3 regions of the Rhodococcus sp. NPDC057297 genome follow, and region 3 is predicted to be linked to each of the others. Evidence: riboswitches for the same ligand, from Rfam matches in the RefSeq annotation. Region 3 holds a riboswitch; each other region holds the start of a gene.
What was found. Region 3 has a riboswitch for cobalamin ahead of cobN (cobaltochelatase subunit CobN). Riboswitches for the same ligand answer to the same signal wherever they lie in the genome.
Positions count from the first base shown of each region.

Region 1: it holds a riboswitch for cobalamin, as region 3 does, so the genes downstream of both, ACFULT_RS14110 (magnesium chelatase subunit D family protein) here and cobN (cobaltochelatase subunit CobN) in region 3, are expected to answer to the same signal.
Region 2: it holds a riboswitch for cobalamin, as region 3 does, so the genes downstream of both, metE (5-methyltetrahydropteroyltriglutamate--homocysteine S-methyltransferase) here and cobN (cobaltochelatase subunit CobN) in region 3, are expected to answer to the same signal.

Region 1 covers NZ_JBHUZE010000004.1:139,112-148,630, reverse strand. Annotated here, with positions in the region: gene ACFULT_RS14130 (alkaline phosphatase D family protein) at 1-258, opposite strand, end outside; gene ACFULT_RS14125 (cobalamin biosynthesis protein) at 305-667, opposite strand; gene ACFULT_RS14120 (cobyrinate a,c-diamide synthase) at 664-2,097, opposite strand; gene cobO (cob(I)yrinic acid a,c-diamide adenosyltransferase) at 2,091-2,711, opposite strand; gene ACFULT_RS14110 (magnesium chelatase subunit D family protein) at 2,725-4,638, opposite strand; adenosylcobalamin (AdoCbl) riboswitch at 4,681-4,832, opposite strand; gene ACFULT_RS14105 (GNAT family N-acetyltransferase) at 4,843-5,319, opposite strand; gene mqo (malate dehydrogenase (quinone)) at 5,332-6,843, opposite strand; gene ACFULT_RS14095 (alpha/beta hydrolase) at 7,022-8,062, shown strand; gene mtr (mycothione reductase) at 8,059-9,447, shown strand; gene ACFULT_RS14085 (alpha/beta fold hydrolase) at 9,457-9,519, opposite strand, start outside.
Region 2 covers NZ_JBHUZE010000002.1:80,155-89,673, reverse strand. Annotated here, with positions in the region: gene ACFULT_RS06285 (pyridoxal phosphate-dependent aminotransferase) at 1-99, shown strand, start outside; gene ACFULT_RS06280 (AraC family transcriptional regulator ligand-binding domain-containing protein) at 104-1,120, shown strand; gene ACFULT_RS06275 (VOC family protein) at 1,130-1,555, opposite strand; gene ACFULT_RS06270 (ABC transporter substrate-binding protein) at 1,596-2,675, opposite strand; gene ACFULT_RS06265 (alpha-ketoglutarate-dependent dioxygenase AlkB) at 2,801-3,424, shown strand; gene ACFULT_RS06260 (3-deoxy-7-phosphoheptulonate synthase) at 3,421-4,503, opposite strand; cobalamin riboswitch at 4,706-4,943, shown strand; gene metE (5-methyltetrahydropteroyltriglutamate--homocysteine S-methyltransferase) at 5,071-7,326, shown strand; gene ACFULT_RS06250 (MarR family winged helix-turn-helix transcriptional regulator) at 7,323-7,793, opposite strand; gene ACFULT_RS06245 (ABC transporter substrate-binding protein) at 7,886-8,920, shown strand; gene ACFULT_RS06240 (MarR family winged helix-turn-helix transcriptional regulator) at 9,007-9,453, shown strand; gene ACFULT_RS06235 (organic hydroperoxide resistance protein) at 9,450-9,519, shown strand, end outside.
Region 3 covers NZ_JBHUZE010000004.1:570,997-580,515, reverse strand. Annotated here, with positions in the region: gene ACFULT_RS16130 (TldD/PmbA family protein) at 1-460, shown strand, start outside; gene ACFULT_RS16125 (metallopeptidase TldD-related protein) at 457-1,815, shown strand; gene ACFULT_RS16120 (VOC family protein) at 1,845-2,270, opposite strand; gene ACFULT_RS16115 (amidohydrolase) at 2,417-4,042, opposite strand; gene ACFULT_RS16110 (PPOX class F420-dependent oxidoreductase) at 4,125-4,502, opposite strand; gene cobN (cobaltochelatase subunit CobN) at 4,519-8,193, opposite strand; adenosylcobalamin-variant (AdoCbl-variant) riboswitch at 8,195-8,316, opposite strand; gene ACFULT_RS16100 (alanine--tRNA ligase-related protein) at 8,386-9,519, shown strand, end outside.

The DNA of each region.
Region 1 (9,519 bases), 430 kb from region 3:
GGTTGCACCCGGTTCGGGCCAGACGACGCGGCCGTCGAACGTCGAGTCGTAGGTGATGGCGGTGTCGGCAGGCAGATCGGTGAGCGCGACGAGCGCGTAGTGGTGACCGTGAACGCCCCACGTCGAAGCCTCACCGTGCACGCCGGTATCGGTGGTGACTCGGACGGTTCCCGGCCTGTCGAACTCGAACCAGAACGTCGCATCGTGCGCACCGACATAGCGGACGAGAGGACCGAGTACGAGCGGTGAAGACGTCATCGTTAACACGATGCCCTGACTCCGCCTGACGCGCTACTGTGGCCGGTCACAGCAGCGCTGCAGCGACGGTCACACCGCGCGCGCTGGTCTTCGCGAGTACGAGTCGTCCTCCGGCCGCGCGCAGCGCCGCCGCTTCGGCGACACTCGGCGTTCCGGTGGCGGCCTGCGTCCGAACGGACGGTTCGGTGACCGTCACCGCCGCAAGTTCCTCCGCGGACCACAGGTGCAGCGTCACACCGAGGGACGCGGCGACGGGCAGCATCTGAATCTCCTTCGAGGCCAGCGTGGACAACGCCCCGATCGTGAACGACGTCGGTACGACGTCATCCAGGACGGCGAGGCAATCCGACACCGATGCCGTCGACGTCGCCCCGATACCTACGACCACGTACACGGCCACCGGTGTCACGCGCCTGCTCTGGTCCCGTGGGTACGCCCGGCGGAGAATGTTGCGCAGGCACCGACGAAACGACGGACCGAATCCGGACTTCCCGCCGGGTGCGTGTGCAGGTACGACGCGTGCACGCCACCATGCACGAATCCCTCCTGCACGAATGCCCGCTCTGCCGCAGCGCTGGGGTTCCGCCACCCCCACGCGGAATGCAGATCGGCCGAGGGCGCCGGATCCACGAGCCTGGTCCGATGGAACTCGTGGCCGCTGACGCGTTGCCCGGCGTCGAACAGGACGGACGTCTCCAGCGCCACCGCGTCGCGATAGCCGAGAGTGAGCGACGTTCCGAAACGTGCTTCGACGTCGAGCACTCCGGCCATCGTGTGCCCGTCGAGTTTGCGCGCCAGGTACAGGAGCCCGGCGCATTCCGCGTGGATCGGAATGCCGCGGCCTGCCGCGGCGCGGACATCGGCGAGCAACGCAGTGTTCGACGCCAACTGTTCGGCGTGCTCCTCCGGGAAACCGCCAGGGACGACGACGCCGGCCGTGCCGTCGGGTAGTCCGTCCGTCAAAGGATCGAACACCACGACATCGGCTCCCGAAGCCCGGAGAAGTTCGATGTGTTCGGCGTAACCGAAGGTGAACGCGGGTCCCCCTGCCATGGCCACCACGGGGCGTGCCTCGTCTCTGGTGCCCACCTCGGCCGCGGGGTCCCACGAATGATCCTGCACCGACGAACGAGCCAGGGCGACGATTGCGGCGATGTCCACGTGCGCGGCGACGAGATCGGACATCGCATCGACGGCCGCCCGTGCCCGGCCTCCGTGCTCGAGCGCGGTGATCAGTCCGAGATGCCGGGACGGCACGGCCAGTTCCGCCATCCGGGGCAGCGACCCGAGAACCGGCACGCCGACACGGTCGCACGCTTGGCGGAGCACCTCCTCGTGGCGAGGACTTCCCACTCGATTCAGGATCACTCCACCGATGCGAACGGACGTGTCGAACGTCGAGAACCCGTGCAGCACAGCGGCAAGACTCTGACTGTGGCCGCGCGCGTCGACGACCAACACGACCGGCGCGCCGAGCATGGCAGCGACGGCTGCAGTCGAGCCCTCGGCTGTGGCGGCGCCGCCACCGGACATGTCGATCTTTCCGTCGAACAGGCCCATGACACCTTCGACGACGGAAATGTCGCAGCCCGCGCTTCCGTGTCGATACAGCGGACCTATGCGCTCGGCGCCGACCATGACCGCGTCGAGATTGCGGCCCGGTAGTCCGGTCGCGAGGGCGTGGTAGCCGGGGTCGATGTAGTCGGGGCCGACCTTGAACGGTGCGACACGACGCCCGGCGCCGCGCAGCGCACCCATCAGACCCGTTGCCACCGTGGTCTTTCCGCTCCCGGATGCCGGAGCGGCGATGACGACGGCGGGAACGGAGGTGGTCACCATTCGATACCGCGTTGGCCCTTGCGGCCCGCATCCATCGGATGCTTGATCTTGGCCATTTCGGTGACCAGATCGGCTGCCTCGATCAGCGCTGCAGGTGCATCACGGCCGGTGATCACGACATGCTGGTTACCCGGCCGACTCCGAAGGACGTCGACGACCTCGGCGACGTCGACCCATCCCCACTTCAACGGATACGTGAATTCGTCCAGTACGTAGAACCGATGTTCCTGCTCCGACAGCCGGCGCGCAATCTCCGCCCACCCGTCGGCGGCGGCCGCGGCATGGTCCACCTCGGACCCCTTCTTTCGGGTCCAGGACCAGCCCTCGCCCATCTTGTGCCATTCGACCGCGCCACCGACACCCGACGATTCGTGCAGTTCGCCGAGCATCTTGAAAGTCGCTTCCTCCCCCACCTTCCACTTGGCGCTCTTCACGAACTGGAACACACCAACGTCGAAACCCTGGTTCCATGCGCGCAACGCCATCCCGAACGCAGCGGTCGACTTCCCTTTGCCCGGCCCGGTGTGCACGGCCAGGACCGGCTGATTGCGACGCTGCCGGGTGGTCAATCCGTCCTGCGGTACCGATCCGGGAAGAGGAACTCCTCGAGGCATGCTTCTCGCCTTCCTATGCGGCCGCGCGTACGACAGCGGCGACGCGCTCGGCCGACAGATCGGCCAGACGTACGTACCCGCCGCGCAGGTGGCGGGCGAAATCGGCGGCCAATCCGAGCCGGACCATTCCCGACTCGCAATCGACGACGACCGAGCCGATGTGATCACCCGCGATGCGGGATGCCGCTGTGCGCGCGCGGCCCACCGGATCCGGTCCGCCCGTCGCTCGCCCATCCGTCATCGCCACGACGAGTGCACGGCGCAGAGGGTCGCGGACCTTCTCACGGAGCACGACGTCCCGGGCTGTGACGAAGCCCTGAGCGAGCGGTGACCTGCCGCCGGTCTTCATCCTTCGCAACCGTGTGGCGGCGACGTCGACGCTCGATGTCGGGGGCAGCACCAGCTCCGCGTCCCGGCCTCGAACGGTGATGACCGCGACCTTGTCTCGGCGCTGGTACGCATCGCGCAACAACGACAGAACTGCACCGGTCACCGCGGAGAGACGATCCCGTGCCGCCATGGAACCGGATGCATCGACGACGAAGACAATGAGGTTGCCTTCGCGGCCTTCACGCACCGCACCCCGGAGATCGGAAGGCTGCAACACGAATCGGCCGGACTGTCGACCTCGCGCGACCTGGGACTCCGCGGCAGCGAACAGTGTCCCCACGAGGTGCAGTCCCTTGCCCGGCTCCGTCGTCGACCGCACGACGCGTCCCTGCGGGGAGCGCGCCCTGGACCTACGACCCGGGGCTCCCTCCCCGACGCCGGGAACCTCGATCGATCGCGCACGAAACTTCTCGCCGGGTGTTGCGGCGTCCCGCTCACCCGGTTTTCTCTCGGGGGCGTCGGGCTTGTCCGTCGACGATGTGCCGGACTGTGGCCCGGGATCGGGCTGCGGTTCGCCGCCACCGTCGTCTCCGCCACCGTCGTCTCCGCCACCGTCGTCGTCGGGTCCCGGATCCGACTCGGCGGAGGACTCCGCCTGCTCGGCGGCATCCCGCATCGCGTCGTCGAGGGCCGACTCGTCGATACCCGGTTCGTCGAAGGGATCTCGCCGACGCCGGTGCGGCAGTGCGAGTTCTGCAGCGACCCGGACATCGGATTCGTCGACGGCGTCGGCGCCGCGCCAGGCGGCGTGCGCTGTCGCCGTGCGAGCCACGACCAGGTCGGCTCGCATACCGTCGACGTCGAAAGCGGCACAAAGAGCGGCGATTCGGCGCAGCTCGGTGTCGTCGAGCACCACGTCGGCCAGTGCCGCCCGGGCGTGCACGATCTTCCGCGCGATCTCCGCGTCGGAGTCGGAGTACTCGGCCGCGAACTTCTCGGGGTTCTGTTCGTAGTTCAGTCGCCGCCTCACCACGTTCATCCGGGTGTCGACATCGCGGGACGCGGTGACCTCGACCGCCAGTCCGAACCGGTCGAGCAGCTGAGGACGAAGCTCTCCCTCTTCCGGGTTCATGGTTCCGACGAGCACGAACTGGGCTGGGTGCGAATGAGACACACCGTCACGCTCGATGTGCACGCGGCCCATCGCCGCTGCGTCGAGCAGGACGTCGACGAGGTGGTCGTGCAGCAGATTGACCTCGTCGACGTAGAGCACTCCACGGTGCGCCGCGGCGAGCAGGCCCGGCTGAAACGCACGTTCGCCGTCGCGCAGCACTTTCTCGAGATCGAGCGAGCCCACCACGCGATCCTCGGTTGCACCGACGGGCAGTTCGACGAGCCGTGCAGGCCTGGTGACACCCTCGTCGTCGACGGCGGGCAGCAGAGCGGCCAACGCCCGGACGACGGTGGATTTGGCGGTCCCCTTCTCGCCCCGGACCAACACGCCGCCGATACCGGGGTGCACTGCGCAGAGGATCAGGGACAACCGCAGCTGCTCCTGGCCGACGATCGCACTGAACGGATAGCCGGGCTGCTGCACGAGAGAACTCCTTCGTCCCGGCGGACTCCGCGCCGGAGAGGTGACGGCCCGCCGGTCCGGCGGGCCTGCTGCGAAGTTGTGCGGTGATCTGACTTCGGCGCTTCGGCCCCACGGGACCGAAGCACCTACACAGTGGCGGGACCGTGCCTGATTCACACAGGACTTCCCCGCATCAACTTCCTGATCGTTCGACGACCGGTGAGGTTACGCCTCGCTCCACGGAGTTCCGCCCCCGCGACGCATGGGTGTGTGCGGAATTCCGTCCTCGAGCACTTCCTCCCCGTCGGGAAGGAATCCGTGCTTGGCGTACATGTCGACGAGGTAGCTCTGTGCGTTGATGCGGCACGGCGCCGAGCCCACCTCGGCGAGCGCTGCGCGCAGAATGCGAGTGGTGTGGCCCTGTCCGCGCGCGGACCGCTGCGTGCAGAGCCGGCCGATACGAAATGCCTTCTCACCGTCGTCGTGCTCTTCCAGCAGGCGCAACGTGCAGACGACCTCGCCGTCTCGTTCCAGCCAGAAATGCCGCGTCTCGGAGAGGAGGTCTCGACCGTCGAGCTCAGGGTAGGCGCACGCCTGCTCGACGACGAAAACCTCGACACGCAACTTCAACAGGTCGTACAACGTCTTGTTGGACAGGTCCAGAGCCCAGGAACGCTTGAGGGCAGCCGCTTGCGTAGTCATCAGCTCTTGCTATCACACGCCGCTGGGCTGTGCGACCTGGGTGGTCTGCCCGAGCTCGAGGCGAGCCGACGTCCAATCGAAGACCTCGCGGAACAACGCCCGGTCCTCGGCGAGCTTCTTGCCGAGGGACGGCACCATTTCCTTCAGCTTCGGCTGCCAACCGTCGTAACGGTCACCGAAGCAGCGCTGCAGCACATCGAGCATCGCCGGCACCGCGGTGGACGCACCCGGCGACGCGCCGAGCAGACCCGCGATGGAGCCGTCGGCCGCGTTGATGACGGCCGTTCCGAACTCGAGCACTCCGCCGCGGCCCTTCTTGCGAATCACCTGCACACGCTGACCGGCCGTGACGAGCTCCCAGTCCTTGCCGACGACCTGGGGCGCGAACTCACGCAGGGTCTCGACGCGATCGGCTGCCGACTGGGCGAGTTCGCCGACGAGGTACTTCACCAAGCCGAGCTCGGTCACACCGACGCCGAGCATGGACATCAGGTTGCCCGGCTTGACCGAGCTGGGGAGGTCCGTGAACTTGCCCTGCTTCAGGAACTTCGGCGACCACCCTGCGTACGGGCCGAAGAGGAGTCCCGGCTTGCCCCCGATGACGCGAGTGTCGAGGTGCGGCACCGACATCGGCGGCGCGCCGACGGACGCTTTGCCGTACACCTTCGCCGAGTGCTGGGCGATGAGATCGGGGTTGGTGCAACGTAGCCATTCGCCGCTGACGGGGAACCCACCGAAGCCCTTGATCTCGCTGATCCCGGACTTCTGCAGCAGATGCAGGGCACCGCCGCCTGCTCCGACGAAGACGAACTTGGCGTTGACGGTCTTCTTTTCACCGGTCCGCAGGTTCGCGATCTTCACGTTCCACGTGCCGTCGGACTGCTTGGTGATGTTGGTGACGTCGGTGCCGAAGTGGACCGTGCCCCCGGACCCGGAGATGTAGTTGAGCAGCTGACGGGTCAGCGCGCCGAAGTCGACGTCGGTGCCCTCGTCGCTCCAGTTCAACGCGACGGGGTCGGAGAAGTCTCGGCCCGCGCCCATCAGCGGCAGCCGCCGGGTGAACTCGTCCGGGCTGTCGATGTATTCCATGCCCTCGAACAGAGGGTTCGACGCCAGTGCGTCGTATCGAGCGCGAAGGTACTTCACGTTCGACTCGCCGTGGACGAAGCTGACGTGAGGAATGGGGTTGATGAAGTTCTTCGGGTCGCTCAGCACGCCGGATTCGATGCTGTGCGCCCAGAACTGACGCGACACCTGGAACTGTTCGTTGACGTTCAGCGCCTTGGCGATGTCGACGGAACCGTCTTTGTTCTGCGGGGTGTAGTTCAGCTCACACAGAGCGGAGTGACCGGTACCTGCGTTGTTCCACGCGTCGCTGCTCTCGGCAGCGGCCGCGTCGAGTCGCTCGTACACGTCCAGCGACCACTCGGGTTCGAGCTGCTTCAGCAAAGCCCCGAGGGTGGCGCTCATGATTCCGGCGCCGACGAGAACCACGTCGGTCTTGACCTGCTGTTCTTTTGACACTGGAGAATCGACTTCCTTGTCCGTGAGTTCTCGCTCGGCGACTGACTGCTTCGACTGTCTACTTTTCGGTGGCGGTTACGTTACCCGTCCGTACGTACCCGATTCGACGCGCCTGAAAAGCCCTGCTCCGATTGTGCTCCTCGTATGCCGCCCGACGCTCCTACTACAGTTGTGATCTGTGACTACCTGGGTGCCCGATGTCCTCGGCGACGGCTACGAACAGACCACCATCGCGCTCGGCGACGACCCCGACGGCGAGGGGACGGTCGAAGCGACCCTCGTGCGGTATCAACCGTCGGGGACGGATTCTGCTCGCCGCGCGGTGATCTACGTGCACGGGTACACCGACTACTTCTTCCAGCAACACCTCGCCGAGCACTTCGCGGCCAAAGGGTTCGCGTTCTACGCGCTCGACCTGCGCAAATGTGGACGGTCGCTGCGCGAGGGCCAGACACCGCACTTCGTGACCGACCTCGGGATGTACGACGCCGAACTCACCGAGGCTCTCGCCTTGGTGCGCGAGGACACCGGAGGCGGGTCGGTACTGCTCACCGCGCACTCCACCGGAGGGCTGATCCTTCCGCTGTGGTTGGACAGGCTCAATCGCAGGAGCGGCGGCACAGCCGCGCAGGGGATCGACGGAGTCGTCCTCAACAGTCCATGGTTCGACCTGCAGGGACCTCCTGCGATCAGAAGCGTCGGAACGACCGCGATCGACGTCATCGGCCGGGTGAAGGCGAAGACTCCCGTGCCGGGCACCGGCCTCGACACCTACGGCGTGTCGCTCGCCGCGTCGGAGCAGGGCGAATGGGAGTACAACCTCGATTGGAAGCCGCTGGCCGGATTCCCCGTCACGTTCGGTTGGATCCGAGCGATCCGGCACGGGCACGCGACATTGCACCGGGGCCTCGACATCGGGGTACCCTCGCTGATTCTCCGCTCCAAGGTCACGCACTTCTCGCGAAAGTACAGCTCGCAGACCGATGCAGCCGACGCCGTTCTGGACGTGCGTCAGATTGCGCGGTGGGCCGGGTGTCTCGGCGACCGGACCACCATCGTTCCCATCGAGGGGGCTCGTCACGACGTCTTCCTGTCCAAGGAGACGCCACGCAGGCAAGCGTTCGACGAGATGAACGAGTGGATCGACTGGCTGTACCGCAGCGCCCACATAGACCGCGAATCCGGACAGAACCACAGCGAGATCGGAACCATTCGATGACCACACCCGAGCACTTCGACATCGCGATCATCGGATCGGGGTCAGGAAATTCCATTGCCGACGATCGCTTCGCCGACCTGAAAGTCGCGTTGTTCGAGGAGCATTCGCCGTTCGGCGGCACCTGCCTCAACGTCGGGTGCATTCCCACCAAGATGTTCGTGTACGCCTCCGAGGTCGCGCAGACCATCCGCGATTCCTCGCGCTACGGGATCGACGCGTCGATCGACAAGGTGCGCTGGCCGGACATCGTGAACCGAGTGTTCGGCCGCATCGATCCCATCGCCGCCGGAGGCAAGGACTACCGCGAGAACGGCAGCCCCAACGTCACCCTCTTCAGCGGTCACGCCACGTTCGTCGGTCCCCGCACGATCGACACCGGAACCGGCTCGGTCATCACCGCCGACCAGGTCGTCGTCGCCGCCGGGTCCCGTCCGGTGATTCCCGACGCGGTCGCCGAGTCCGGCGTTCGCTACTACACCAACAGCGACATCATGCGGCTGCCCGAGCTCCCCGAGCACATCGTCGTCCTCGGATCCGGCTACATCGCAGCCGAATTCGCTCATGTCTTCGGCGCACTCGGCTCCAAGGTGTCGATCGTGGCACGCAAGAACGCCTTGCTGCGAGGGCTGGACGTCGATGTGTCCACCCGATTCACCGAGCTGGCGCAGCGAAGCTGGGACGTCCACCTCGACTCGGGCGAGGTGTCCGCAGTCTCCGACGGCGATCGTGTCGGCCTCGAGCTGAAGGACGGAACCCGCGTGCTGGGTGACGTCCTGCTCGTCGCCGTCGGGCGTGAGCCGAACGGTGATCGACTGGGCGCGGAGGCAGGAGGCATCGAACTCGACGACGAAGGACGAATCGTCGTCGACGAGTTCGGCCGCACCACCGCCGACGGTGTGTTCGCCCTCGGCGACGTGTCGTCGGAGTATCAGCTCAAGCACGTCGCGAACCACGAAGCCCGGATCGTCCAACACAACCTTCTGCAGCACGAGTGGAACGACACCTCGTCGTTCCTGGCCTTCGACCACAGATTCGTGCCCGCGGCGGTGTTCACACACCCTCAGATCGCCGAGGTCGGCCTCACCGAGGAGCAGGCACGCGACGAAGGGTTCGACATCGCCGTCAAGATCCAGGACTACGGCGATGTGGCGTACGGCTGGGCGATGGAGGATCGTGACGGGTTCTGCAAGATCGTCGCGGAGAAGAAGACCGGTCGGATTCTCGGCGCCCACGTGATCGGAGCTCAGGCCCCGACGGTGATCCAGCCACTCATCCAGGCAATGAGTTTCGGGACCACCGTCCCGGAGATGGCGCGCGGCCAGTACTGGATCCACCCGGGCCTACCCGAGGTGGTCGAGAACGCGCTTCTGGGCCTGGACATCTGACCGAGTAGATCACCAGGGGCTGGTGCGCAGCACGATCTCCGTGGCGAGCTCGGCCGATGCGGCCGAGGGAAT
Region 2 (9,519 bases), on a different contig from region 3:
GCCTCCGGGCCGAGCAACTGGACGACGCTGGTGCGATTCGCATTCTGCAAGAAGGACGACGTGCTCGCCGACGCCGCGTCCAGGCTCCTCACGCTGTGATCGCATGAGTGCCCGTACGATTCCTGCCGAGTTCATCGCCAAGGCGGTCGTCCTCGCCGAGAGCGGCGGCGTCGACCTGTCCTACCCGATAACGATCGCCGGGATCGACCGGTCCTCGCTGAACGATCCGAGCAAGCGACTGACCGCCGAGCAGGTCACGCTGTTCACCCAGGCTGCATGGCAGGTCACCGGTGACGAACTGTTCGGACTCGCGTCGATGCCGCTGCGGCGCGGCAGTTTTCGAGTCATCTGCCTGACCTTGATTCACTGTCCCGACCTCTCCGCAGCCTTGAACCGCATGTCCGAAACGACCCGAGTACTGTCCGGAATGCCCCCGATGCTGATCACGGGCGATGACTCGACGACGCGTCTGACCATCCCCCCTGCCGACAACAGTCACCTGCCCGAGCAGGCGCGGGCAGCTGCGGGTCGACTGCTCACAGATTTTCGGATGGTCCTGGTACACCGTTTCGCTGCTTGGCTCATCGGAGGACGAGTCAAACTGCATTCAGTCGAACTACCGTACGACCTCGACGATCCGTCCACCGGCAAGCTCTACGACCGAATGTTCGGCACGAGAGTCACTTTCGGAGCCGAGGTAGCCGCTCTGGAATTCGACAATTCAGCGATGCGAGCACCCATCGTGCAGACCGAGGACACCCTCGCCGAGTACCTCCGCGAATCCCCCAACCTCCTGTTCACCGCCCGCGACTACGACAGCACCGCGTCCGCACAAGTCCGCCGGGCACTCGAACTCGGCCTGCAGGGCCAGGCACCCGGCACCGACGACATCGCGGACATGTTGACCGTCAGCACCGCCCATCTGCGTCGCCTACTGCGGCAGGAAGGTACCTCCGTCAACCAGATTCGTGAGGAGGTCCTACGGGACGCCGCCGTCTCCGGACTGAGCCGCGGCGACTCGGTGGACGACATCTCCAACAGGCTGGGCTTCTCCGAACCCTCCGCGTTCCGCCGAGCCTTCAAACGCTGGACAGGGCAAACCCCCGGCGCCTACCGCTGACCCTCCCTGTCAGGACACGCAGAACTCGTTACCCTCGGGATCGGTCATGGTGATCCACGTGCTCGGACCGACCTGACCACGGTGCGAGATCGCGGCCCCGGCGTCGACCAGCTTCTGAGCGATGGCCTCGCGTTCGTCACCGACCCTGATGTCGAAGTGAAGACGATTCTTGACCGTCTTCGGCTCGGGAACGAGTTGGAAGAGAACACGCGGGGTTCCGGGAGTGTCCGGATCGAAGATCGCCGCGCCGATCTTCCAGACCAGGTTGCCCTCGAACACCACGGCGTCCTCCCGCCTGGCGTGACCCGCCGCGATCAGTCCCTCGATGAATGCACTGTCCGTGGGTTCGACGATCCATCCCAGGGCCTCGGCCCACCATTTCGCCTGCTCATGAGGCTTCCCACTGTCCACCGTGACCTGAAATTCGTATCCCATGTGCACACGATAGGCCGATGCACCGACACGCATACGCCGGTCAGGCGACGTTCTCCGCAGCCGCGTTCAACGCAGACGCAATATCGTCCAGAACGACGGGAATGGTCAGCACGGTGAGTCCACCGAACGCGAAGTTCTTCTCCACCGAGAAGCTTTCGGTCGAGGCGGTTCGTCCATCGGCGACGACGGGCAACTCGGCGATGACCGGTTCCGCCAGGAACGCGGCGAGTGACGGCTTGTCGTACGCGACGACGAAGAGGACGTCCGATGCGATCGCCGACGCCTTCTCGTAACTGAGGTCGAAGTACACGGCCTCGGCGTCGTCTGTCGGATCGGACTGCTGAATCGACTCCTCGTTGACCAGACCGAGTTGCTCGAGGAACTCCACTCGCACGTCGTCGTCCTTGCTCACCGAGAACACACCGGGCTCGTTCGGCAGGGCGACCGTGATCGACTTGTCCTTCAGCGCGGGGTATTTCACCGCGACCTCCGCGATGTTCTTCTCCGTATCCGCGACGACCGCGGCCGCTTCGGCCTGCTTGCCCAGGGCCTCGCCTGCAATCGTCACCTGCTCTTGCCACGAGGCGGTCCACTGTCGCTCCGGATAGGCGACGACTGGCGCGATCTCAGAAAGCGCGTCGAACTCGGCCTGGCTGATACCGGAGTAGGGCGCGAAGATCAAGTCGGGTTCGGCCAGGGCGAACTGTTCGATCGGGGCCTGGCCGGTGCCGTCTCCAGCCAACAATGTGGGAGTCGCGGCGCCGAGTTCACCGAGAGCGGTTCGATCCCACGGCAGCACGCCCTCGGCGTCGGCGCCGTAGCTTTCACCGACGAATGCTGGCATCGCGACCGGCACCACACCCAAGGCCAGCAGAGCATCCTGGTTGGACCAACCCCAGGTGGCAACGTGAGTCGGGGCCGAGTCGATGGTGGCGCTTCCGAGAGCGGAGTCGATGGTGACAGGAAACGAACCCGCCGCCGCGGCCGACCCGGTCGCTGCCAACGTCTCGGTGTCGGCCGACGAGTCACCGGAATCGGTACTGCATCCGACCAGCGCCGTTGCCATCGACGCAGCAACCAGGAACGCGGTGATACGACGCGTCGGCGAACCTATGTACATCGACAGGACCCTCCGAGAGTTGGTTTAGGTTCACTAAAGTAGCACGCCAGGAAGGGTCACCTAACCTCGTAACAGCCACCTCCTTATGGGTGGAACATACGTTCGAAAACCGCTACGCTGTGCCGATGAGCGTGGAACTTCAGGGCTCGCTGTTCACCGATGACGAGGAGCAGTTCGGCCCCCTCGGATCGACCGTGAGCAGGCGGGCACTGTCGAACGGCGCATGGGTGGACGTGCGGCCGGGGTGGGTCGGTTCGATCGACTTGTTCGCCCGTCTCGTCGACGGGGTGGACTGGCGGGCAGAGCGGCGTCAGATGTACGACCGTGTGGTCGACGTACCTCGCCTGGTGCGGTTCTACTCCGACTCCGAACCGTGGCCGGACTCGTCGTTGAACGAAGCCAAGACCGCTCTCGACGCACACTACGGCCCGGAGCTGGGCGAGACGTTCACGACAGCCGGATTGTGTTATTACAGAGACGGATCCGACAGTGTGGCGTGGCACGGCGACAACATCGGCCGCAGCGCCACCGAGGACACGATGGTCGCCATCGTCTCGCTCGGCGCCACCAGGCAACTGATGCTGCGCCCCCGTGGAGGCGGAACATCGCTGAAATTCACACTGGGACATGGCGATCTGATCGTCATGGGCGGCTCGTGTCAGCGCACCTGGGAGCACGCCGTTCCCAAGAGCACCCGCGCGACCGGACCACGCATCAGCGTGCAGTTCCGGCCGCGCGGTGTCCGCTAGCCGCGACGAGTCTCGACGGCAGCAGCCAGCACATCGAGTTGTGCCGCAGTGGTGTCCCAGTCGAGGCACGCGTCGGTGATGGACTGGCCGTAGGTCAGGTCCTCCTTGTGTCCGAGAGTCAGATCCTGACGGCCCGCGACGAGGAAGCTCTCGAGCATGACACCGACGATGCCGTGCTCACCCTCGCCGAGGCGTCGGGCAACGTCGGTGACCACGTCGACCTGCTTGTTGTGGTCCTTGCGGCTGTTTCCGTGGCTGGCGTCGATGACGACGCGCTCGGGGAGCGACGACTTCCGCAGACGCGCGACCGTATCGGCGACGGATTCTGCGTCGTAGTTCGGTCCGTCGGTGCCGCCGCGCAGGATGACGTGGCAGTCCGGGTTGCCGGTGGTGCGAATCAACGCGGCCTGGCCGTCCAGATCGGTGCCGGGGAAGACGTGACTCGACGCCGCCGCACGGGTGCCGTCGACCGCGACCTGGATGTCGCCCTCCGTCGAGTTCTTGATGCCGACGGGCATCGACAGCGCACTGCACAGTTGCCGGTGAACCTGGCTGGCCGCCGTCCGGGCTCCGATCGCGCCGTAGCTGACCAGGTCCGCGATGTACTGCGGCGTGATCGGGTCGAGGAATTCACACCCGACGGGCAGTCCGAGCGCGGAAATGTCGACCAACAGCTGACGCCCCACGCGCAGTCCGGAATTGATGTCGAACGAGCCGTCGAGGTGCGGATCGTTGATCAGACCCTTCCAGCCCAGCGTCGTACGCGGCTTCTCGAAGTAGACGCGCATGACGATGTGCAACCGATCGCCCAGCTCGGACGCTTTCTCGGCGAGCTTGCGCGCGTACTCCATCGCAGCCTCGGTGTCGTGCACCGAGCACGGCCCGACCACCACGATGAGACGGTCGTCCGCGCCGTTCAGAATGTCGACCACACCGGCGCGGCCGCGACGAACCGTCGACGACACCGCGTCGTCGGCGGCGTGCTCACGTCGTAGTAACGACGGCGCCACCAGCGGGCTGATGCTGATGGTGCGCTGATCGTCCAACGACGTATCGGTAGGGGTGACAGCTGTAGTCATGAGAAATCCTTTTCGATTCTCAGACCGGCCCTCGGAGAGCTCCACGCACGCTTCGAGCCGGTCTGCATCCGGCTCGTGGGGTGGGGTCTCAGCGCATGGCGTCGCTGGCTGACCCACCCGGGGCCGGCCTGCTAAACCAGAAATACGTGCGCTGCATGGAACAGACGGTAGCACGCCTGTCCCCGGGGGCATGCGCGGCACTATGCTCATGCGTGCAGTTGGTTCGCCCAGCGGTCGTGAGGAGCCCCGAAGACCACGGACGGCGACGCAAGAGGGAACCCGGTGAGAATCCGGGACTGTCCCGCAGCGGTATGCAGGAACGACCGCCGTCATATGCACTGGAGAAGCCTCTCTGGGAAGCGACGGCCAGTAGGTGCGGCCTCCACCCGAGGACCGCGTGCTTGCGAGTCCGAATACCTGCCTTCTGTGCTGCGCACGCCGTGCGCAGCGGTTCACCGCCCCGTGGAATGGGCGAGTCGACCTGCAGCTGGTGTACGTACATGGGCTCGGTCGTCTCGCGCGCTCGGTGGTGATCCACCCACGTGTGACGTACATGGAGAAATGCCAGTGACATTCGAATTCACCGCCACGATTCTCGGTTCACCCCGGATCGGACCGCGACGCGAGCTCAAGCGCGCAGTCGAGTCCTACTGGGCAGGCACGATCGACGCTCCCGCACTGGAATCGGTGGCCAAGAGCCTCCGTGAGGACACCTGGACGGCGTCGAAGAACGCCGGTCTGGACTCGATTCCGGTGGGCACGTTCAGTTACTACGACCAGGTTCTGGACACGGCGGTCATGTTGGGGGCGCTTCCCGAACGCGTGCTGGGCATCGAGAGCGAACTCGATCGCTACTTCGCGGCCGCTCGCGGCACCGAATCTGTTGTGCCTCTGGAAATGACGAAGTGGTTCGACACCAATTACCACTATCTGGTGCCCGAGATCTCATCCGACACCACGTTCACCCTGCACCCCGAGAAGATCCTCGGCGAGCTGGAAGAAGCGCGGACGCTGGGCATTCCGGCACGACCGGTTCTGGTCGGCCCGGTGACGTTCCTCCTGCTCTCCAAAGCCGTCGACAGCACTGCGCCGCTCCTGGACCGCCTCGAGGAGATTCTGCCGCTCTACGCAGACCTGTTGACGCAGCTGGCCGGCGCAGGAGCCGAGTGGGTTCAGATCGACGAACCCGCGTTGGTCGCGGACCGGACGCAGGACGAGATCTCCTCGGCGAAGCGCGCGTACGACTTCCTCAGTGCACTGGAGACCAGGCCGGCGATCCTGTTGGCGTCGTACTTCGGTGATCTGGGCGACGCGCTCCCCGTGCTCGCATCGACCGGCATCGAGGGGTTGTCGATCGATCTGACCGCACCGGGCACCGTGGAGCAGCTCGCTTCGGTACCGGCTCTGGTGAACAAGCGCATCGTCGCGGGCATCGTCGACGGCAGGAACATCTGGCGTACCGATCTGGACAAGGCTCTGGCCACGCTCGCCAGTCTGCTCGGTAGCGTGGGCGCCCTCGCGGTGTCGAGTTCCTGCTCACTGCTCCACGTTCCGTACACGCTCGACGGTGAGACCGACATCGTGGACCCACTTCGCTCCTGGTTGGCCTTCGGTTCCGAGAAGATCTCCGAGGTGACCGTGCTGGCGCGTGCGTTGAGGGACGGAACCGATTCCGTCGCAGCCGAATTGCAGGAGTCGCGCGCCGCGCTCGCGAGTCGTCGCACCGACCCGCGCCTGCACGACGCCGCCATCCGCGCCCGGCTCGCCGCAGGTGTCTGCGTCGATCGCAGCCCGGCCGACGAGCGACGCCCGGCCCAGGCCTCGCGGCTGAACCTGCCGTCCTTGCCGACGACGACGATCGGCTCCTACCCGCAGACCACCCGGATTCGCGTCGCCCGCGCTGCCGTACGCAGGGGGGAGATCGACGACGCCGAGTACGTACGTCGTATGCAGTCGGAGATCGCCGACGTGGTTGCGCTGCAAGAGAACATAGGTCTCGACGTTCTGGTGCACGGAGAGCCGGAGCGCAACGACATGGTGCAGTACTTCGCCGAACAACTGAACGGTTTCGCAGCGACGGCGAACGGGTGGGTGCAGTCCTACGGATCGCGGTGCGTCCGCCCGCCGATTCTGTTCGGGGACGTCAGCCGAAACGGTGCGATGACCGTCGACTGGATCACGTACGCACAGTCTCTGACCGATAAGCCGGTGAAGGGAATGCTCACTGGACCGGTCACGATCCTGGCCTGGTCGTTCGTCCGCGACGATCAGTCGTTGGCCGACAGTGCCGATCAGGTGGCGCTCGCAATTCGCGACGAGACGGTGGATCTGCAATCCGCGGGTATCCGCATCGTGCAGGTCGACGAGCCCGCACTGCGGGAGCTTCTTCCTCTACGCGGCAAGGACAAGGCGACTTACCTGGCGTGGGCGGTGCGGGCGTTCAAGCTCTCCACGTCCGGTGTCGCGGATTCCACTCAGATCCACACGCATCTCTGCTATTCGGAGTTCGGTGAGGTCATCGACGCCATCGTGGCACTCGACGCCGACGTCACCTCCATCGAGGCAGCGCGGTCGCACATGGAAGTCTTGGATGATCTGGGCGCTGTCGGTTTCGACCTCGGAGTGGGGCCCGGGGTCTACGACATTCACTCACCTCGAGTCCCGAGCGTCGACGAGATCACCGATTCCCTGCGAGAGGCACTGAATTCGGTTCCCGCCGAGAGGTTGTGGGTCAACCCGGATTGCGGGCTGAAGACACGCGGAACCGTCGAGGTCGAGGCGTCGCTGCGCAATCTCGTCGAGGCCGCGCGCGCCGTTCGCTAGCTCTGGCGTCGATCCTCCGGTGAGCGGCGAAGCGCATCGTTCACTTTCGCGAGGATCGGCACGGCGTCCTCCACTGCCCGACGCTCGGCGGCGGAGAGCTTCGCGATTTCGGCCGACAGTACCTCGATCCTGCGGTCGGCCCGGCGTTCGCGTCGGGCCGCCCGTTCGCCGTTCACCCGGAGCACGACGGCTCGGCCGTCGGCCGGATCGGGGTGCCGGTCGACCAGGCCCTTGTCGACCAGTGTGCGCACCAGCGTGCTGACGGTGTTGGGGCGAAGTCGCAGTCTGGCGGCCACGTCACCGATCCGACTGTCCGGGAACGCCAGGATCGTTCGGACGACTTCGGCTTGTGCGAGCGGCAGCGTTTCGTCGGTACCGGAGGTGTCCAGGTGGAGCCGAAGAACGCGGCGTAGGCCGAATGCGACCTCGAGAAGGCCGCGGGCGACGTCGTCATCGGGGTGGCTCATGCCACAGAACTATATCTGACACAGATATTGTTTACCGGCGCTGATGCAGGATAGCGTTACCTCATCTTGTCGATCCCGTACCCAGAGGCCTCGTGAAACGCGCACCGATCTTCCTGTCCCTTCTCGCCACCGCAGTACTCGTCACCGCATGCGGGTCGAGCGAGAACCCCGCTGATCCGAGCACCACACCGGCGACGACCCTGGCGACACCTACGGCCGCCGAGGCCCCTGGCCCGACGGGCATTCCCGACGGGATGGGCTCCCCCGGGGTCGACGACGGCGTCTTCCCCCGCACCGTCGTTCATTTCGGCGGGTCGACGGCAATTCCGGCCGAGCCCAAGCGAATCGTCGTCATCGCCACCGGCCAACTCGACGCGGTACTGACACTGGGCGTCGCTCCCACCGGCGTTGCCTACGGTGACGGAGCAGCCCTGGTTCCGGACTACGTCGGCCGCGAATTCCCGCAGTTCAGCGCCGAGATGGCAGGGTTCGTCGACGTCGGGAACAGGCAGGCCCCCGACCTGGAGGCCATTGCAGCGCTGGAGCCTGATCTCGTTCTCGCGAACAAGGCTGGTTCCGAGGACATTTACGAGACATTGTCGGCGATTGCGCCGACGGTGTTGACCGAAGGCACGGGCGTCAACTGGAAGCAGGATTTCCTGCTGCTCGCGGATGCTCTCGGCCGAACCGAGCAGGCGCAGTCGTTCGTGGACGACTTCGTGGCGCGTGCACAGGATCTCGGAGATCAGGTCGGTGACGACACCGTGTCGTTCGTGCGGTTCACCGCCGACCGCGCCCGAGTGTTCGGGGTGCCGTCGTTCGCCGGCTATATCGCCTGGGATGCAGGTCTTGCACGCCCGGAAAGCCAGCAGTTCGACAAGACGTCACAGGATTTCAGTGAAGAAGAGATCCAATTGGCCGATGCGGACTGGGTTTTCGTCGGCAGCCAGGACAACGGCCCGGGTTCCCGGCAGCAGACGTACACCACCAACCCACTGTGGACCGGGATGAGCGCGTCCACCGAAGGCCACATCGTGACCGTCGACGACGATCCGTGGTACCTCAACGCCGGTCCGACCGCGGCGACGATCGTTCTCGACGGACTCACGGAGACGTTGACCCGGTAGAGCAGTCGAATGGGGAACGTGCGCGTTCCCCATTGCTTCGTCTCGATAGGTTGCACACAACTTAGTTGTGCACTACATTCGTTCTCATGTCAGACGACCTCGCACTCGACCGTCAGGTGTGCTTCGCGCTGTATTCCGCATCGCGGGCTACCACCGCGGTGTACCGCCCGATGCTCGAGCGCCTCGGCGTGACATATCCCCAGTACCTCGTCCTTCTGGTGCTGTGGGAAAAGGACGGACGCGGTGTTCGAGAGATCTGCGCAGAACTGGATCTCGACACCGGCACACTGTCTCCGCTCCTGAAGAGACTGGAAGGACTCGGCCTCATCGAACGTCGCCGCTTGGCGTCGGACGAGCGTCGAGTCGAAATTCATCTCACCGAAGAAGGCAAGGACCGTCGCCGTCATGCCCTCGACATCCCGAGAGAGCTTGCGGGCAAGACCGGCATGACCGTGCAGGACCTCGAACACCTCCGCGACTCGTTGATCACACTGACCGACGCGCTGCACAACACGAAAGGCGTATCCGAATGAAGACGATCTACACCGCAGAAGCACTGGCCACCGGCGAGGGACGCAACGGGCATGCCCGCACATCCG
Region 3 (9,519 bases):
ACTCGGCCTGCCTCGTTCTAACGGCTGCTCGTACGCCGACTCGCCGCACCACGTACCGATCCAACGCATGGCCAACGTGTCGCTTCGACCGGACCCCGACATCGACCGCACAGTCGACGATCTCGTAGCCGAAGTCGAGGACGGCATCTACATCGTCGGCGATAAGTCCTGGTCCATCGACATGCAGCGGTACAACTTCCAGTTCACCGGCCAACGCTTCTTCAGGATCCGGAACGGCCGGCTCGACGGCCAGGTTCGCGACGTCGCGTATCAGGCGACGACAACAGACTTCTGGGGTTCGATGGAACTGGTCGGCGGCAAATCCACCAGGCGGCTCGGCGGTGCGTTCAACTGCGGCAAGGCACAACCCGGGCAAGTGGCGGCGGTCAGCCACGGATGTCCGGCTGCACTGTTCCGCGGAGTCAACGTGCTCAACACTCGATCGGAGGCAGGCCGATGATCGCCGGACACGAGGTTATCGAACGTGCACTGACTGCGGCGACGGTCGACGAGACGATCGTGATCGTCACCGATTCCAGCGAAGCCTCGCTTCGCTGGGCAGGCAACTCGATGACCACCAACGGCATCTCGACGCTTCGACGTTGGACTGTTGTCTCGATCGTCCGCACCGACGCAGGCGCCCGCGTCGCGACCGTGTCCTCCACGTCGGTCGAACCCGCGGACATCGCAGGCGTCGTCGCCGCATCGGAACGAGCAGCACGCGCGGCCGGTGTCGCCGAGGATTCGATGCCGCTTCTGACGGGCACGAGCGTGCCGGACGGCTGGGAGGCACCGTCGCAGCGAACGAACATCGATGTGTTCGGTTCGCTCACCGGGGACCTGTCGACGGGGTTCGACGGCACGGACCAGCTCTACGGATTCGCACACCACCAGGTGGAGACGGTGTGGCTGGGAAGTTCGACCGGGCTTCGCAACCGATACACCCAACCGACAGGATCGGTCGAGATCAACGGCAAACGGGGTGACGCCAGCGCGTGGGTCGGCACCGGAACCACGCGATTCGACGACGTCGCGGTGGACTCACTGCTGGCCGATCTCTCCACGCGCCTCGACTGGGCCGAGACGCGCGTCGACCTCCCCGCAGGGCGGTACGAGACGATCCTTCCCCCGTCGGCAGTCGCAGATCTGATGATCTATCTGATGTGGACGATGGAGGGGCGGGGCGCGCAGGAAGGACGAACCGCCTTGTCGCGAGCGGGTGGCACTCGGATCGGTGAGAAACTGGGCACTCTCGACCTGACGTTGTTCTCCGATCCAGCTGTACAGGGACTCGAGTACTCGCCGTTTCTGGCAACTGGATCGTCCAACGACTCGGTGTCCCTGTTCGACAACGGTCTCCCGACCTCACGCGTCGACTGGATCGATCACGGCGTCATCAACGCCCTCGCCTATCCGCGCTTCGCAGCCGAGGAGTATTCGGCTCCGGTGACCGTGCCCGGCGACAACTTGATCCTGACCGGTGGCGTCACGTCCATGGAGGACATGATCGCCGACACCGAACGTGGCCTGCTTCTGACGACTCTGTGGTACATCCGCGAAGTCGATCCCACGTCGTTGCTGCTGACCGGCTTGACACGAGACGGCGTGTACCTCGTCGAGGACGGCGAAGTCGTCGGATCGACGAACAACTTCCGTTTCAACGAAAGCCCGCTCGACCTGCTCCGACGAGCAAGCCAAGCGGGCATCAGTTCGCCGACACTACCTCGGGAATGGAAGGACTGGTTCACGCGAACGGCGATGCCGCCGTTGCGCATTCCGGACTTTCACATGTCCTCGGTCAGCGCTGCTCAGTAGTATCAGCGCGGCCCAGTAGTCGTCGACACCTACTCGGCCGGTCCCGAGACCTCGAGTGCGATGTTGTCGGGGTCGCGGAACTCGAGGATCGCGAGGCCGGGGCCTCCGCTCTTGATTCCCTCGTGCGCGATACCCAATCGGTCGAGAGTGTCCACCGCATCCTGCAGCGCCTGACGACTGTCCACGCCGAAACTCAGGTGATCGAGCCCTGCACGATCCGCGTCGAAGTTGTCGTCGTCCGGTGCGACGGGACGGAGACCGAACAGTCCGCCGGGGAACTGATAGATGACTCCACCGAACAGAAACCACAGGGATTTCTTGGTCTCCTCATCGGCATTCGGGTCGTACTCGAACGCCACATCGAAACCGAACACGTCGTCGTAGAACTTTCGCGAGACGTCGATGTCGCTGACCGTGAGTCGGACATGGTGGAAATCCGTAGCTGCAATAGGCACGGTGCTTCTCCGCTCTGGTGGCCTCTGCCACCCGTTGTTCGTCCTCTATCCGACACCGCCCTGCCTTGTCGTCCGCAGGCCGCCGATCTACATGTACCCACTTGCGCATATCGGAATCAGACAGAATCCGACCGAATGACAACGCGTCACGCGGACCCGTCGTACACCTGCACACCGCCCAGATAGGTCGCGAGAACGTCCAGGTCCGCGATGGTCTCCGGTGGGACGTCACGGGGGTCGGCGGACAGAACGACGAAATCCGCGTACTTGCCGACCTCGATCGATCCGATGACGTCGTCGGAGAACAACTGCCAGGCGGCATCGATGGTCTGCGCGCGGATGGCCTGATCGACCGTCAGGCACTCTTCCGGGGCGGACACCGATCCGCTGGGCGTCGTTCTGGTCACCGCCACGGCGATGTTGCGCAGCGGTTCCTCTGGTGTGACCGGCGGGTCGTTGTGCAGCGAAATCCTCATGCCTGCTGCGACGGCAGACCCGGCAGGCATCCAACGGCTACCGTGCTCGGGACCGAACAGTCCGTCCACCAGGACGTCTCCCCAATAGTGGATCTGATCGACGAACAGACTGCACGTGACACCGAGAGCCACAGCACGCCTCAACTGATCCTGCCGGATCGCGCCGACGTGTTCGAGCCGAAGCCGGTGATCGGAACGAGGATGACGGCGAAGCACACTGTCGTAGACATCGAGAATCGTGTCGATCCCGTTGTCTCCCATCACGTGACACGCGATCGGCCAGCCGCGCGGGAAGTAGGCGTCGACGATCTCGGTCAGTTGTGCGCGGGTGTAGTTGGCGTGTCCGCAGGACCCGGGTTCGACGCCGATGCTGCGGGTCGCGTCGGTGTCCAGGTACGGGAACGACAGATCTATGTTGCCGATCCACGGCGAGCCGTCCACCCAGATCTTGATTCCGGTGTGCCTGACCATGTCGTCCCCAGCCCCAGGATCGGTGCTCGCCGTCATCGCCGGATTCGACATCTCGTAGGTCCGGAGCCGGACGGTCAACGCTCCGGACTCCTCGAACCCGGCCACCAGCGGCCCGAATTTCGGGTCGTACGCCATCTCGGAACACGTCGTCAGGCCGGCACGGTTCAGCCGTGCACATTCAGCGGCAAGCATGGCCGGATAACCCCCTGCGGTCATCGCACCCGCGACGAGCGGAAACACCGCTCCGGTCTCCCGCGCGGTCCCGTCCAGCTCGCCGTCGACGTCTCGGCCGTACGCCGCGCCTTTGGGGTCGGGGGTGTCTCGATCCAGACCCAGGCTCCGTGCTGCTGCCGAATTGAAGAACGCGAGATGCCCGGAATTGTGCAGAACGACCAGAGGTGTTGCCGGCGCGATCGAGTCCAGCCAGTCCAGTGTTGGATCGGGAAGTCCGTGCTGCAACAGTGCATCCCAGCCGCTGAGGAACGCTCCGTCGTCACCGCGTCTGACGACTTCGCTCCGTATCGCGTCCAGGATTTGCGTCGGATCGGTCATCGTCACCGGGCGGATGTCGACCATCCGATCCGAGAGCACCAACGCTTCCATGAGCGGATGACCGTGGGCCTCGACCAACCCCGGCAGCACGCATCCGTCGCCGACGTCGATCACCCGGGTGGCGGGCCCGACGAGACGTTCTGTTTCGGACCGAGAGCCGACGGCCACGATTCGGCCGCCTCTCACACCGACGGCTTCGGCGGTGGGACAGGACGGATCGACCGTCAGAATGCGGCCGAGAAGTACCAGGTCTGCGTCACCGAAGTCCGACATGAGCGCCAGTATGGCGCCCGGCGCGTGCAATCACCGCCAGATTCGAAGCGACTACGCCCCATGACCACCGCATCTCACCCGATCATGATGGGACGACGGAAATGCCGACCGTCCCCGATTTGCCACGACGCAGTGAACTGCCCTTCACCGTCAGCCACCCGAGGATGCCGTACTTCGACGCGATCGCCGCACGTGCCTGCTCGGTACCTGCCGCATCGAGGATCTCGGCGACGCCGTCCACCGCCGCACCTTCGACCTTGCCACGCGCAGTGCACGGCGCAACCGTCACCTTCGCGTTTCTCTTGATCCGCTTGACCTTCCACGAGTCCGTCGTCGTCCACACCAGCAGCCGGTCGCCGTCGCGCGCCCCCCACAGCGGCGTCGCGACGGGCGTGCCGTCCTTCTTGAACGTGGTGAGCGACACGTACTTGCCGTCGGCGATCTCCTGGAACGTGGCCATGCCGACCAGGATACGGCTATTCGCCCTCGAGGTCGCCTTCCGTTTCCAGGTAGACCTGGCGCAACCCATCGAGGATGTGCTGGTCCGGTTCCGCCCACATCTTGCGTTCCACGGCCTCGAGCAGCCTTTCGGCGATACCGTGCAGCGCCCACGGGTTGGACTGCTGCATGAACTTCTGATTCTGCTCGTCCAACACGTACGTCTCGGCCAGCTTCTCGTACATCCAGTCCGCGACGACGTCGGTGGTGGCGTCGTACCCGAACAGATAATCGACGGTCGCCGCCATTTCGAATGCGCCCTTGTATCCGTGCCGACGCATCGCCTCCAGCCACCGCGGGTTGACGACGCGTGCACGGAACACGCGTGCCGTCTCCTCCGACAACGTGCGGGTCCGCACCGATTCCGGCCGCGTGCTGTCGCCGATGTATGCCTCGGGCGACTTCCCCGTCAGCGCGCGGACGGTGGCGACCATGCCGCCGTGGTACTGGAAGTAGTCGTCGGAATCGGCGATGTCGTGCTCACGCGTGTCGGTGTTCTTGGCAGCGACGGCAATTCGTTTGTACGCCGTACGCATGTCGTCCGACGCAGGAACGCCGTCGAGTCCGCGTCCGTACGCGAACCCACCCCAGGTCGTGTAGACCTGGGCCAGATCCTCGTCGCTCCGCCAGGTCTTGCTGTCGATCAGCTGTAGCAGCCCTGCACCGTAGGTGCCCGGCTTCGAACCGAAAATGCGCGTCGTGGAACGACGTTCGTCACCGTGCTCGGCGAGGTCCGCCTGCGCGTGCGCACGTACGTAGTTCTGCTCCGCCGGCTCGTCCAACGCAGCCACCAGACGAACCGCGTCGTCGAGCAACGCCAGAACGTGTGGGAAGGCGTCACGGAAGAACCCACTGATGCGAACGGTCACGTCGATGCGCGGCCTACCGAGTTCTTCGAGGCCGATGACCGCAAGCGTGGTGACACGCCGCGACGCTTCGTCCCACACCGGCGAGACCCCGAGGAGCGCGAAGACCTCGGCCACATCGTCTCCCGACGTGCGCATCGCCGACGTGCCCCACACCGACAACCCGACCGATTTCGGCCACTCGCCGTGATCGTTCCGGTACCGAGCCAGCAGCGACTCCGCCATCGCCTGCCCGGTTTCCCAGGCCAGCTTCGACGGCACGGCCTTGGGGTCGACCGAATAGAAGTTGCGCCCGGTGGGGAGCACGTTGATCAAGCCGCGCAACGGCGAACCGCTGGGGCCCGCAGGGATGAATCCACCGTCGAGGGCGTGCAGAACCTGCTCGATCTCGCGCGAGGTACCGCGCAGACGCGGGACCACCTCGGCCGCGGCGAACTTCAAAATCTCGGCAACAGTGGGACCGTGCTCCCCCGCGACTTCCTCGGCTCGGGAGGGATCCCACTGCGTGAGCTGCATCGCCGCGACCAAACCGTGAGCGATCTCCTCGACCTCGTCGACCCGGACGCGCTCCTCGTCGCCGTCCTCGCTGAGGCCGAGAGCCTCGCGCAAGCCGGGAACCGACTGCTCACCGCCCCACATCTGACGGGCGCGGAGCATGGCCAGCACGAGCTCGACCTCGGCGTCGCCGACGGGTTCGGAACCGAGCACATGGAGACCGTCGCGAATCTGCACGTCCTTGATCTCGCACAGCCACCCATCGACATGCAGGAGCATGTCGTCGAACACTTCTTCGTCGGGTCGTTCCTCGAGCCCCAGATCGTGGTGCATCTGAGCGGCCGTCATGAGCGTCCAGATCTGCTGGCGAATCGCAGGCAACTTCGCTGGATCCAGCGCCGAGATGTTCGCGTGCTCGTCGAGTAGTTGTTCGAGACGTGAGATGTCGCCGTAGCTTTCCGCGCGGGCCATCGGAGGAATCAGATGGTCGACGAGGGTGGCGTGCGCACGCCGCTTCGCCTGGGTGCCCTCGCCCGGATCGTTGACGAGGAACGGATAGATGAGCGGCAGGTCACCGAGAGCTGCGTCGGTTCCACACGAGGCGGACATGCCCAGAGTCTTACCCGGCAGCCATTCGAGGTTGCCGTGCTTGCCGAGGTGCACCATCGCATCGGCTCCGAAACCGCCGTTCTCCGCGGACGCCTGAATCCAGCGATACGCCGCCAGATAGTGATGGCTCGGAGGCAGGTCCGGGTCGTGGTAGATGGCAACAGGCTTCTCCCCGAATCCACGAGGCGGCTGAACCATGATGACGACGTTGCCGAACTGCATTGCGGCAATGACGATCTCGCCTTCGGGATCGACCGACCGGTCCACGTACATATCGCCCGGAGCGGGACCCCAATGTTCCTCGACCGCCGACGTGAGATCCTCGGGTAGTTCCTCGAACCACGTCCGGTACTGCACGGCCGAGATACGGATGGGGTTGCCCTCGAGCTGCTCGGAGGTGAGCCAGTCCGGATCCTGACCGCCGCGCGCGATCAGCGCGTGGATCAGAGCGTCACCGTCACGCGCTGCGAGACCCGGAATGGCGTCGGGACCGTCCAGCGGACCCAGATCGTAACCTGCGGTCCGCATCTCGGACATCAAGGCGATCGCACTGGCCGGAGTGTCGAGGCCGACGGCATTGCCGATCCGGGCATGCTTGGTCGGGTACGCCGAGAACATCAGCGCGATCCGCCGGTCCGCCGCCGGGATGTGCCGAAGCCGTGCGTGACGTACGGCGATACCCGCGACGCGCGCCGCTCGTTCGTGATCGGGAACGTACGTGGTGAGTCCGTCGTCGTCGATCTCCTTGAACGAGAACGGAACGGTGATGAGTCGGCCGTCGAACTCGGGAACGGCCACCTGGGTGGCGACGTCGAGCGGCGAGAGGCCGTCGTCGTTCTCCTCCCACGTCGCGCGACTGCTCGTCAGACACAGTCCTTGCAGAATGGGAACGTCGAGGGCGGCGAGTTCGGCGACGTCCCACGCCTCGTCGTCTCCGCCTGCCGACGCACCTGCGGGTTTGGTGCCGCCGGCCGCCAACACGGTCACGATCATCGCGTCGGCGGACTTCAGAGTGTCGAGCAGCGCGGGTTCGGCGGTGCGCAACGACGCGCAGAAGATGGGAAGCGCGCGGCCACCCTTGGCTTCGACAGCCGCGCTCAGAGCTTCGATGTACGCCGTGTTCCCGGCGAGATGCTGGGCGCGATAGTACAAGATCGCAACGACAGGAGCGGAGCCTGCGGAGTGACCAGGAGAGACAGGAGCGGAGCCTGCGGAGTGACCAGGAGAGACAGGACTTGAATTTGTGTCGTGGCTGGGTTGACGGTCGAGGGTGCCCCAGGTGGGGGTGTGCATCGGCGCCGCGAATCCGTGTCCGGTCAGCAGCACGGTGTCGGAGAGGAATGCGAAGAGCTGTGCGAGGTTGTCCGGCCCGCCTTCGGCGAGGTAGTTGTGGGCCTGCGCGGCGACGTTGCCGGGAACGGTGGACAGTTCCATGAGTTCGGCGTCGGGTGCCTGTTCGCCGCCGAGAACGACGACCGGGAGTCCGGTCGCGAGGACTGCGTCCACGCCTTCTTCCCACGATCTCTTCGATCCGAGGATGCGGAGCACGATCAGATCTGCGCCGTCGGCCAGGATCGGGACGTCGCCGGCGAGGAGCCGTGACGGGTTGCCCCACCGGTAGTCGACCCCGCTGGCGCGCGCCGACAGCAGATCGGTATCCGACGTGGACAGCAACAAGATCACGGGTAACACCCTCCTGGGGTTTTCGCGCCCCTGGTCGTTCTACGTGGCAGCTTCGGAGAGGGTCTGGCTGTGACAGTGGCGCGACCGCACCGGACTTGCACCGGATTTCCTCTCGGCCGAAGCCTTCTGGTGGGGAATGCTACCGAAGTGAATCCGCTGCCGTGGACACCCGTTCGCTCGTAGCATCGAACGATGGATGCACGGGACATACGCAGCGCGTACCTGCAGTTCTTCGCCGACCGTGGCCATCGGGCGATCGAACGAGCGTCGCTGGTGCCCGTGGGCGACCCGACGACCCTGTTCAACGGCAGCGGTATGCAGCAGCTACTCCCCTATCTGCTGGGGGCCGAGCACCCCGAGGGGACGCGTCTGACCGACAGTCAGCCGTGCGTTCGCGTGCAGGACATCGAAGAGGTCGGCGACAACCGGCACACGACGTTCTTCGAGATGCTCGGCAACTGGAGTCTCGGCGACTACTTCAAGGATCAGCAGATTCCGTGGTTCTGGGAGTTCCTCACCGGTGTCGTCGGCCTCGATCCCGCCCGGATCTTCGTGTCGTGTTTCGCCGGCGACGAGCGGTATTCGATACCGAAGGACACCGAGAGCGCCGACGTGTGGGCGTCGATGTTCGCCGCAGCGGGCATCGACGCGGGTCGTGTCGATCTCGGCACGGAGGAAAACGGCGGCCGAGTCGGTAGCAACGGGGCCAGGATCGCGTTCTACGGCGCGAAGAACTGGTGGTGCCGCGCGGGCTCGGCCGATGCGATGCCGGTCGGGGAACCCGGCGGCCCGGATTCCGAGGTGTTCTACCTTTATCCCGACGTTCCTCACGACACTGCATACGGCGAGTTCTGCCACCAGAACTGCGATTGCGGGCGCTACATCGAACTCGGCAACTCGGTGTTCATGCAGTACGTGCGGACCCCGGACGGATTCGACACGCTGCCGCGCCGCAACGTCGATTACGGAGGTGGACTCGAACGCATCGCGGCCGCGGCGATCGACAGTCCCGACGTGTTCCGTAGCTCTCTGCTGTGGCCGATAGTCGAACAATTGGAAGCTCTGACCGGTGCGACGTACGCCTCCCACACCGCGGCCATGCGGGTGGTGGCCGATCACCTGCGCGGTGCCGTGTTTCTCGCAGTGGACGGCGTGCGTCCCGGCAACAAGGAGCAGGGGTACGTGATGCGCCGGTTGATTCGGCGCGCCGTTCGATTCGCTTTCGACCTCGGCGTGGAGCAGAACTTCGTGCAGGACGTGGTCCCGACGATCGCCGGGGTGTACCGCAGTGCGTATCCCGAGGTGGACCGGCGTCACGACGAGATC